One region of the Nonomuraea sp. K271 genome, then DNA from elsewhere that is predicted to be linked to it. Evidence: riboswitches for the same ligand, from Rfam matches in the RefSeq annotation. Region 1 holds a riboswitch; each other region holds the start of a gene.
What was found. A riboswitch is a leader RNA that binds a small molecule or an ion and turns the genes downstream of it on or off. The one in region 1 is predicted to bind thiamine pyrophosphate.
Positions count from the first base shown of each region.

Region 2: linked by a shared signal. The riboswitch ahead of thiO (glycine oxidase ThiO) and the one ahead of GUY59_RS01700 (purine-cytosine permease family protein) in region 1 are both predicted to bind thiamine pyrophosphate.
Region 3: linked by a shared signal. The riboswitch ahead of thiC (phosphomethylpyrimidine synthase ThiC) and the one ahead of GUY59_RS01700 (purine-cytosine permease family protein) in region 1 are both predicted to bind thiamine pyrophosphate.

Region 1 covers NZ_JAAAHR010000003.1:65,495-68,759, reverse strand. The annotation lists gene GUY59_RS01715 (MFS transporter) at 1-109, opposite strand, end outside; gene GUY59_RS01710 (winged helix-turn-helix transcriptional regulator) at 185-619, shown strand; gene GUY59_RS01705 (rhodanese-like domain-containing protein) at 664-987, shown strand; TPP riboswitch at 1,137-1,249, shown strand; gene GUY59_RS01700 (purine-cytosine permease family protein) at 1,240-2,574, shown strand; gene GUY59_RS01695 (methylated-DNA--[protein]-cysteine S-methyltransferase) at 2,537-3,112, opposite strand; gene GUY59_RS01690 (sensor histidine kinase) at 3,210-3,265, shown strand, end outside.
Region 2 covers NZ_JAAAHR010000052.1:6,343-9,607, forward strand. The annotation lists gene GUY59_RS19575 (thiazole synthase) at 1-252, opposite strand, end outside; gene thiS (sulfur carrier protein ThiS) at 245-436, opposite strand; gene thiO (glycine oxidase ThiO) at 442-1,599, opposite strand; TPP riboswitch at 1,568-1,684, opposite strand; gene GUY59_RS19590 (NAD(P)/FAD-dependent oxidoreductase) at 1,744-2,907, shown strand; gene GUY59_RS19595 (Rv2175c family DNA-binding protein) at 2,938-3,265, shown strand, end outside.
Region 3 covers NZ_JAAAHR010000018.1:631-3,895, forward strand. The annotation lists gene GUY59_RS08795 (universal stress protein) at 1-704, opposite strand, end outside; gene GUY59_RS08800 (hypothetical protein) at 714-1,061, opposite strand; gene GUY59_RS08805 (class I SAM-dependent methyltransferase) at 1,100-1,711, opposite strand; TPP riboswitch at 1,763-1,875, shown strand; gene thiC (phosphomethylpyrimidine synthase ThiC) at 1,868-3,265, shown strand, end outside.

The DNA of each region.
Region 1 (3,265 bases):
CCCGGATGGCGGGGAGGGCGACGTTCAGCATGGCGACGTCGATGCCTTCGAGAAAGATGGCCCCGCACAGAACAATCAGTACGCCCCACCTGCGAGCAGGGACAGGCATGACAACCCCCGGTTACTCAAATGCATGTCGGTTCCTTGTTGTAACCGTCCACATCATTGGCCATCATGGGATGTCATGGAAGAAGGCACTTCCGAATCACTCGGTTACTCCGCGGGCACCGTGGCCGACGACGACTATGACGTGCGCCTGTGGGACACCCGTGAGGACTGCGACGTGCGCCAGATCCTCGACCGCATCGCCGACAAGTGGTCGCTGCTGGTCATCGCCATGCTCGACTGCGAGAGCATGCGTTTCACCCAGCTCCGCCGCGAGATCGACGGCGTCAGCCAGCGCATGCTGAGCGTCACCCTGCGCCAGCTCGAACGCGACGGCCTGGTCAGCCGCACGGTTCACCCCGTCGTGCCGCCGAGGGTCGACTACGCGCTGACGCCGCTCGGCCGTACGCTGCACGAGACCATCAAGCCCCTGGTCACCTGGACCGAGGCGCACCAGGAGGAGATCGCCCGCGCACGCGCCGCGTACGCCCGTGCTCATGGCCCCACTCCGTGAGGCGGGCCGGTCGCCGGCCGCCGTCGCCGCGAGATGATGGGGTCATGACCGTTCCAGAGATCGAGCCGAGCGACATTCCCGCGGACGCCTACCTCCTCGACGTCCGCGAGCAGGACGAATGGCGGGCGGGCCACGCCCGTGAGGCGGTGCACATCCCGATGACCCAGATCCAGGGCCGGGTCGACGAGGTGCCGGGCGACCGGACGATCTATGTCGTCTGCCGGGTCGGCGGCCGGTCGCTGCAGGTGGCGGCCTGGCTCAACCAGCTCGGGCGCGAAGCGGTCAACGTCGGGGGCGGCATGCAGTCGTGGGAGGCGGCCGGGCGTCCGCTGGTCAGCGAGACGGGGGAGCAGCCCTTCGTGGCCTGAGCCGAACACCCTGGCGTCCCCGAGCAGGCCGAAGGGCCACCCACGTGTGCCATGGGTGGCCCTGCCTGTGGCTCCCGGGCTGGCCGAACTCGGAGAGATGAGGCATCATGGGGCCCGCGGAACTGGGACATTCCTGCTCCGCAGGCAACAAATCGATCCGCGGGAGCTTGAGGCAATCAGGCTGAGAGGGCGACTACGGCTGTCGCCGACCGCATGAACCTGTCCGGGTAATGCCGGCGTAGGGAGTGTGCGATGTCGCATGTGGCCGACGAAGTTCCGCTGACCCTCGACGGGCAGCCCCCCAAGACCCTGGGCGTGCTCGACCAGGGCGCGCTCTGGGCCAACCTCGGTGTCAGCCTCCTCGGCTTCTCAGGGGCGCTGCTCCTGCTCGACCCGACCGGCGACGCGCCGCTCAGCCTGGCCGCCGCGCTGGTGGCGACGGTGGTCGGCAGCCTCGTCGGCACGGCCATGGTCGGTCTCTCCGCCATCCCCGGCACCCGTACGGGCCAGCCCGCGATGGTGCTGCTGCGCGGCCTGTTCGGGGCCAGGATCTCGTACGCGCCCACGGTGCTGAACATCGTGCAGATGCTCGGCTGGGGCGCCTTCGAGCTGTGGGTGATCGCCAAGGCCGCCAGCGCGATCTTCGACGGCGTGGCGTACCCCGTGTGGGTGGTGGTGGCGGGCGTGCTGACCACCGCGCTCACGATCTGGCCGCTGGGCGCGATCCGGCTGCTGCGGCGGTACGTCACCGTCGGCGTGATCGTGTCGATGATCTGGTTCACCTGGCATTTCCTGTCCGAGACGCCCGCCCCCGCCGGCGGGTCGTGGACCGGGTTCGCCCCGGCCGTCGACTACGTGATCGCGCTGTCGGTGTCCTGGGTGCCGCTGGCCGCCGACTTCGCCCGGCACTCCCGCTCCGCGCGGGCGGCGTTCACCGGGATCGTCGGCGGCTACACGATCGCCCAGGTGGCCTGCCTCGGGCTCGGCGTCTACGCCGTGGCCATCGCCGGCGCCGCCGCCGTGAACGCCGACAACACGGCCGTGTTCGACCCGTTCGTGGCCGCCCCGCTGGGCGCGCTGTTCTTCGGCATCCTGGTGCTGCGCGAGACCGACCAGTCGTTCGCGAACGTCTACTCCACCACCATGTCGCTGCAGAACCTGATGCCGCGCGTGGACCGGCGGATCATCTCGACCGCCATCGGCGTGTTCACCGTCGTGATCGCCCTCGTCGTGGACGTCACCTCGTACGGCGCGTTCCTGGGGGTGATCGGGGCGGTGTTCGTCCCGATGTTCGCGGTGCTGGCCGTCGACTATTTCGCCTTCGGCGGCGGCGACCGCTGGAACACGGGCGAGAACGCCCCCTCGCGCTGGTCGATGCTGGTGCCGTGGGCGCTCGGCTTCGCCGCCTACTGGCTGACCACCTCGACGCCCACGATCGCCGCGTGGGACGGGGTCTGGGCCTCCGCCCGCGACGCCATCGGCTTCACCCGGCAACCGTGGATGAACGGCGCACTCGGCGCGGCGGTGGTGGCGGCCCTCGTGACCGCCGTCATCGGCGTGTCGCGGAGGCGCGCTGCTCGACGTTGAGCAGGTGCTGCTTGGCGCTCGCGCCACCCGCGTAGTCGCCGAGCGCGCCGTCCTCGCGCACCACCCGGTGGCAGGGCACGATCACGCAGACGGGGTTGGAGGCCAGCGCGTTGCCGATCGCGCGCAACGCGCGCGGCCTGCCGATGCTCTGGCCGATCTGCTCCAGCGTCGTGGTCGTGCCGTAGGGGACCGCCATGGTCTTCTGCAGCACCGAACGGGCGAACGTGGTGGCCAGCGCCCAGTCGACCGGCGTGGCGAACGCGCGCAGCCGGCCCGAGAAGTAGGCGTCGAGCTCTCTGCGCACCGGGTCGAGCCGCCGCGCGTCGTTGCCGATGAACGTGCCCACATGCCGGCTGACCAACTCGAAGACGTCGTTCTCGCTCTCGAAGCTGCAGGCCGCGATGCCCTTGCCCGTCACGGCCAGCACCAGCCTGCCCACGGCGCCGTCGTAGGTGCCGAACGCGATGTCGGGAGGCGTCTCGCCGCGGTAGGTGCTGGAGGTCACCCGCAACAGGGCATCGAGATCACCGCTCGCCATTCGCCCTCACCCTCCACACCCGCCGAGAATCGCCGTGACCGCAGCGTATCGGACGGATCGCCCGACGCACCTACCTAGCCACGTGCACTATGGAGGTGTGGGGGACGAATGGGCCGGTAGTGACGATGAGATCGCGCGTGCGGTGCTCGCCGG
Region 2 (3,265 bases), on a different contig from region 1:
CCGCGCCGTCAGCACGGCGTCGCCCGCGGTGAAGCAGCCGGCGGTGTTGGGCAGCACCCTGATGTCCCGCCTGCGCAGTACGTCGAGCACGGAGCCGCGGGCCTCCGGGTCGAGCCGCCGCATGGCGACCGTGGTCAGCTCGGTGCCCGACGCGGCCAGCGCCTGGTCGAGCACCTCGAGCGAGGGGGCGCCGCCGGTGCCCATGATGAGCCGGGAGGAGAACTTCTCCCCGGCTATGATCAGATCATCCACCTTGCACCGCCGTCAGGACCTCTACGCGGTCGCTGTCGCTGAGCGCCGTCGTCTCCCAGGCGCTGCGCGTGACCACCTCGTCGTTCACGGCCACGGCCACGCCGGTGGTGGACGCGGTCAGCGTGCTCACGGCCTGCGCCACGGTCGTGCCGTCGGTCACCTCGTGCGCGGCCCCGTTGATCATCACAATCATGAAATATCCCGAAACCTCTCTGGCGAGCACAGCGCCGCCAGCTCGCCCTCTTCACCCAGCAGGATGGCCGTCGTCAACGGGGCCAGCAGTACGCCGCCCCGATGGTGCCCGGTCGCCAGCGTGAGCCCGGGTGTGCCGCTCGGGCCGATGGCGGGCAGGTTGTCCGGAGTCCCCGGCCGCAACCCGGCCACCACGTCGGCGACCTCCAGCTCGGTGACGCCCGGCACCAGCTCCCTGGCGTCGCGCAGCAGCTCGTAGAGCCCGCCCGCCGTCACCCTGGTGTCGAACCCCAGCTCCTCCTGGGTGGCGCCGACGACCAGCTCGCCGTCGCCCCTGGGGACCAGGTAGACGGACGAGCCGTGCACGGTGCCGCGTACGCACCGGCCGAGCAGGGGCTGCGAGGAGCGCAACCGCAGGATCTGCCCCTTCACCGGCCGCACCGGCACCCCGGCCAGCGCGGCGCTCCACGCCCCGGCCGCCAGGATCACCCGCTCTGCCCGCACCTCCCGCGGCACGCCCCCATCGGCCACGCCGGGGGCCTGGACGTCCGGTGGCGTAAGGCGTACCCCTGTGACCTTGCCGTCGTCGCGCAGGAGCTCGCTCACGCGCGCCCTCACCAGCGGGACGCCCCGCCGGTCGAGGGCGGCGAGCAGGGCCGCCGTCACGCGGCGCGGATCCACCCAGGCGTCACCGGGGGCCAGCAGGCCGCCGCGCACGGCGGGGGCCAGCATGGGCTCCAGACGCCGGCACTCGCGCCCGGTCAGGCGTTCGACCGGGAGGTCCAGCTTTTCCATGAACGCGGCCAGCTCGTCCAGCGCCGCCAGGTCGTCGGCGCCGAACGCGACGTCCAGCGTGCCGTCAGTACGGAAGTCGAGCGCGTCCGCCCCCGCGAGCCCGGCGTCCACGGCCAGCTCGGCGGCGAAGGACGGCCAGCGGCGCAGCGCCGTCAGCCCCAGCCGCAGCAGCGGCGCCTCGGTGTAGGTCACCTCGCTGACCGGGGCCAGCATCCCCGCGGCCGCGTGCGACGCCCCGGAGGCGGGCGCCGGGTCGGCCACCGTGACCGGCCGCCCGGAGCGGGCCAGCCGCCAGGCGATCGACAGCCCGACGATCCCTCCGCCTACGATCACGTCCACATGCGCTCCCTTCGCCGGCATGACCCGGATCAGGTGTCTTGCGGTCGAAGGCCCGGTCAAGCCTTCCTCTCAGCCCGGTAACGGCCGGACTCCCGCGCGTCTTTCCCCCACCAGCCTACGGCCTCGGTGTCACGCCGCGGCACGGCCCCCGTTATGGTCATCAACGTGAACCACGTCGTCGTCGTCGGAGCAGGCCTGGCCGGTCTGCGGACCGTGGAGGCGCTGCGCTCGCGGGGCTTCACCGGCCGCGTCACCATGGTCGGCAGGGAACGCCATCGCCCCTACGACCGCCCGCCCCTGTCCAAGGCCGTGTTGTCCGGGGAGGCCGACGACAGCTACATCGGCACCGACCTGGCCGCGCTCGGCGTCGACTTCCGGCCGGGCGTCAGCGCCAAGTCGCTGCGCGCGGGGGTCGTGGAGACGACGGAGGGCGAGTTGGGCTACGACGGCCTGGTCATCGCCACCGGAGCCGACCCGATCAGGCTCCCCGGCGACGGCCCTCAGCACGTGCTGCGCACCCTCGACGACGCCCACGAGGTCAGGGCGATGCTCGTCCCCGGCGCCCGCGTCGCGATCATCGGCGCCGGGTGGATCGGCGCCGAGGTGGCCACCGCCGCGCGCCGGGCCGGGTGCGAGGTGACGGTGGTCGAGGCCGGTCCCGCGCCGCTCGCCACCGCAGTCGGGGCCGAGCTCGGGGCGCGCACCGAGCGGTGGTACGACGGCATCGACCTTCGGCTCGGGGCCATGGTCGACTCCGTCGACGAGGGCGGCGTGCGGCTGGTGGGCGGCGCGTTCGTCGACGCCCACGTGGTCGTCACCGGCATCGGCGTGCGCCCCGCCGTCGAGTGGCTCGCCGACGCCGACATCGACCTGCACAACGGCGTCGTCACCGACGAGCGCCTGCGCGCCTCCCTGCCCGGCGTCGTCGCCGTCGGCGACTGTGCCGCCTGGTGGTCGCGCCGCTGGCAGACCCGGCTCCGCGTCGAACACTGGGACTCCGCGCTCAACGCACCGGAGGTCGCCGCCGCGACCCTGCTCGGCGAGGACGCCGTCTACGATCCCGTGCCGTACTTCTGGTCGGAGCAGTTCGGGCACATGGTGCAGTACGCCGGTCATCACCCGGCCGGCGAACGCCTCCTCTACCGCGGCGACACCGAGGGTAAGTGGTCGGCCGTCTGGCTCACCGCCGACGACGCCCTCGCCGCCGTGCTGGCCGTCGATCGGCCCCGAGATCTGGTCCAGGGGCGCAGAATCATCGCCTCCGGCCAACGCCTCGACGCCAAACGCCTGGTAGATCCCGAAGTGTCCCTACGAGATTGTGTTGTTTGAGCAAGCACGCCATGTGGTAGTTGTGGTTTCGTGACACTTTCTGTTGCACAGATCGACCGGGAGACCGACCAGCTCGTGAACGAGTGGCTCACTCTCCCCGAAGTGGCCTCACGCCTCGACCTTCCGCTGGGGCGGGCCAAGCAACTCCTCAAGGACCACAAACTGCTCGGCGTACGCAGGGGCAGTGGCGGGCCACAGGTGCCCGCGGTGTTCCTCGACGGAAAAGACGTGATGAAGGGCCTGCCCGGCACGCTGACCGTGTTGCAGGACGCCGGCTACGACGACGTCGAGTCGCTGCGCTGGCTCTTCACTCCGGACGAGTCCCTGCCGGGGTCGCCCATCGAGGCGATCCGGGCCG
Region 3 (3,265 bases), on a different contig from region 1:
TCCTTCAGGACCTCGACGGGATGGCCGTGCACGAGCTCGGGCACCAGGTCGATGTCCGGGTGCCGTTCCTGGCGCTCGGCCAACTGGTCCTTCAGCTGTTGCAGGGTGTGCTGCTCGGTGTCGGGGTCGGCCGGTGGGAAGCCGCCGGGCCGCGGCCAGGCCCACGCCTGCACGACCCGCAGCCGCGCCTCGCGCAGCCCGGCCGCGGCAAGGGCGAAGTCGAGCGCCCGAAGGCTGGGCGGGGAGCCGTCGAAGCCGGCCACGATCTCGCCGCGCGACGGTGTCGCGGGCCGTTCGCCGACCACGACGACGTTCGTACGGGCGTGGGCGGCGACCCCGTGGGCGACGGATCCGACGAGCAGCCCGCGTACGCCGCCGATGCCGTGGCTGCCGACGATCAGGAGTTCGGCCTGTTCCGCGGCCTTGATCAGCGCCGTGCGGGGGTCGCCGGGGAGCAGGGTGGTTTCGACGACGATGGCGGGGCGTTCGCGGAGCGCCCGGTCGCGTGCGGCGGTGAGCACCGAGTTCGCCTCGTCGCGCATCCACCGGGCGACCTCGGCGTAGCGGGCGGACAGTTCGTCGCACACCCACCGCGGCACCGCGTGCGCGACGGTCAGTCGCGCGCGGCGCAGCGCCGCCTCCCTGGCCGCCCAGCCGGCTGCCTCCAGCCCGGCGCGTGAGCCATCGACTCCCACGATGATCACGGCAGCTCCTCAGGATGACGCGTAGCACTCCACCTCGGCGCGGCGGAACGAGATGCCGCCCTCCGTGGAGTCGCGTATGCACGCCCGCTCGGCCTGGCTGAGCTTGAGCGTGCCGCAGACGGACACGCCGGCGTACGTACGGCAGTCGAGCTTCGTGTCCTCGGCGCCGATGCGGTAGATCTCCTTGACCGTCGAGCGGCAACGCGCCTTGCCCGTGCCGGCGTAGCTGCACTGGGCGAGCAGGGTCTCGTACTGTTCCTGGCTCACCTCGTGCTGGTCCGTACCGTCGCCGTGGGCGGCGGTGACGCCGAACGTGGCCAGCAGCACGAGTCCTGCGACAGCGGCGATCTTTTTCATAGTCCCCCTGATGGGGTTGGTACCGCTGGAGGCGGTCGTCAAACCTCGCGCCTGGTCGCCAGGACACTCAGCCACGTGCGTTCGGCGCGGTTCAGGCCGTGTTCGACGGTCTCGAATCCGGCCGCGCCGAGCAGGTGCAGGAGCGTGCCGGGGTCGCGGTGGGCGAACCAGCGGCGGCGGCCGGTGTCGCGCGGCAGCTCCTCCCATCCTTCGGTGTCGCCCGCCGAGGTGCTCAGCCCGAGCACGCCGCCCGGTCGCAGGGCCGTCCACCAGGCGTGCAGTGTGGCCTCGGTGTCGGCGGCGGGCACGTGCAGCAGGGCCGCGACCGACCACAGGCCGGCGAGCGAGCCGGGGGCCACGGAGGGCCGGCGCAGGTCTCCCAGTACGGCGGGCACGCCGCGGGCGGCGGCGAGCCGCGCCATCGCGGCCGAGCGGTCGACGCCGACGACCCGCAGCCCGCACTCGCGCAGCCAGGCGGCGTCCCTTCCTGGCCCGCATCCCAGGTCGGCGACCGTCGCGCCGGCGGGCACGGCCTCGGCGAAGCGCCGCCTGAAGGCCTGTAGGGCGTCGTCGGGGTGCTCGGTGCGGGCGGCGCAGCCGGAGGCGATGTGGTCGTAGGCGGCCGTGGTCGTTGACGTGGGATCTTCCATTTTGCGGATGATGTCATGTTTCGTCATGGCACAGGCGTGGGTACGATCACGGCCGTCCAACGCGGGAGCCCGGTGCAGACCGGGCTGAGAGGACGGCTGAGAGCCGCCGACCGCCAGAACCTGCTCCGGGTAATGCCGGCGAAGGGAGTTTGCGCGATGACCGACGCGCGCGTCCCCACCTTTACCAAGATCTACGAAGGCGACCTCCGCGTCCCCAAGCGCCAGGTGAACCTCACCGACGGGTCGTCGGTGACGCTCTACGACACCTCGGGCCCGTACACCGACCCGTACGTCGAGACCGACGTGCGGCGCGGGCTGGCGAGACCGCGCGAGCCGTGGATCGCCCAGCGCCGCGCGGCGGGCGCGCCCATGACCCAGGTGGGCTGCGCCAGGCGGGGGATCGTCACCAAGGAGATGGAGTTCGTGGCGGTCCGGGAGGGAGTCACCCCCGAGTTCGTACGCCAGGAGGTCGCCGCGGGCAGAGCCATCATCCCCGCCAACGTCAACCACCCCGAGACCGAGCCGATGATCATCGGCCGCAACTTCCTCGTGAAGATCAACGCCAACATCGGCAACTCCGCCGTCACCTCCTCCATCGAGGAGGAGGTCGAGAAGATGACCTGGGCCACCAGGTGGGGCGCCGACACGATCATGGACCTGTCCACCGGGCCCGACATCCACGAGACCCGCGAGTGGATCATCCGCAACTCGCCCGTGCCGGTCGGGACCGTGCCCATCTACCAGGCGCTGGAGAAGGTCAGCGGCCGCCCGGAGGCGCTGTCGTGGGAGGTCTTCCGCGACACCCTGATCGAGCAGTGCGAGCAGGGCGTCGACTACGTGACCGTGCACGCGGGCGTGCGGCTGGCGTACGTGCCGCTCACCGCCCGCCGCAAGACCGGGATCGTCTCGCGCGGGGGTTCGATCATGGCGGCCTGGTGTCTGGCGCACCACCGCGAGAGCTTCCTGTACGACAACTTCGACGAGATGTGCGAGCTGCTGGCCCGCTACGACGTGTCGTTCTCCCTCGGCGACGGGCTGCGTCCCGGCTCGATCGCGGACGCCAACGACGAGGCCCAGTTCGCCGAGTTGCGCACGCTCGGCGAGCTGACCACGATCGCGCGGGCGCACGACGTCCAGGTGATGATCGAGGGCCCGGGGCACGTGCCCATGCACAAGATCAAGGAGAACGTCGACCTGCAGCGCGAGCTCTGCGACGATGCGCCGTTCTACACCCTCGGCCCGCTCGTCACCGACGTCGCCCCCGGCTACGACCACATCACCTCGGGCATCGGCGCCGCCATGATCGGCTGGTACGGCACCGCGATGCTCTGCTACGTCACCCCCAAGGAGCATCTCGGCCTGCCGAACAGGGACGACGTCAAGACCGGCGTGATCACGTACAAGATCGCCGCCCACGCGGCGGACCTCGCCAAGGGGCACCCCGGCGCCCAGGCGTGGGACGACGCGCTGTCGGACGCGCGCTTCGAGTTCCGCTGGGAGGACCAGTTCGACCTGTCGCTCGACCCCGACACGGCGCGCTCGTTCCACGACGAG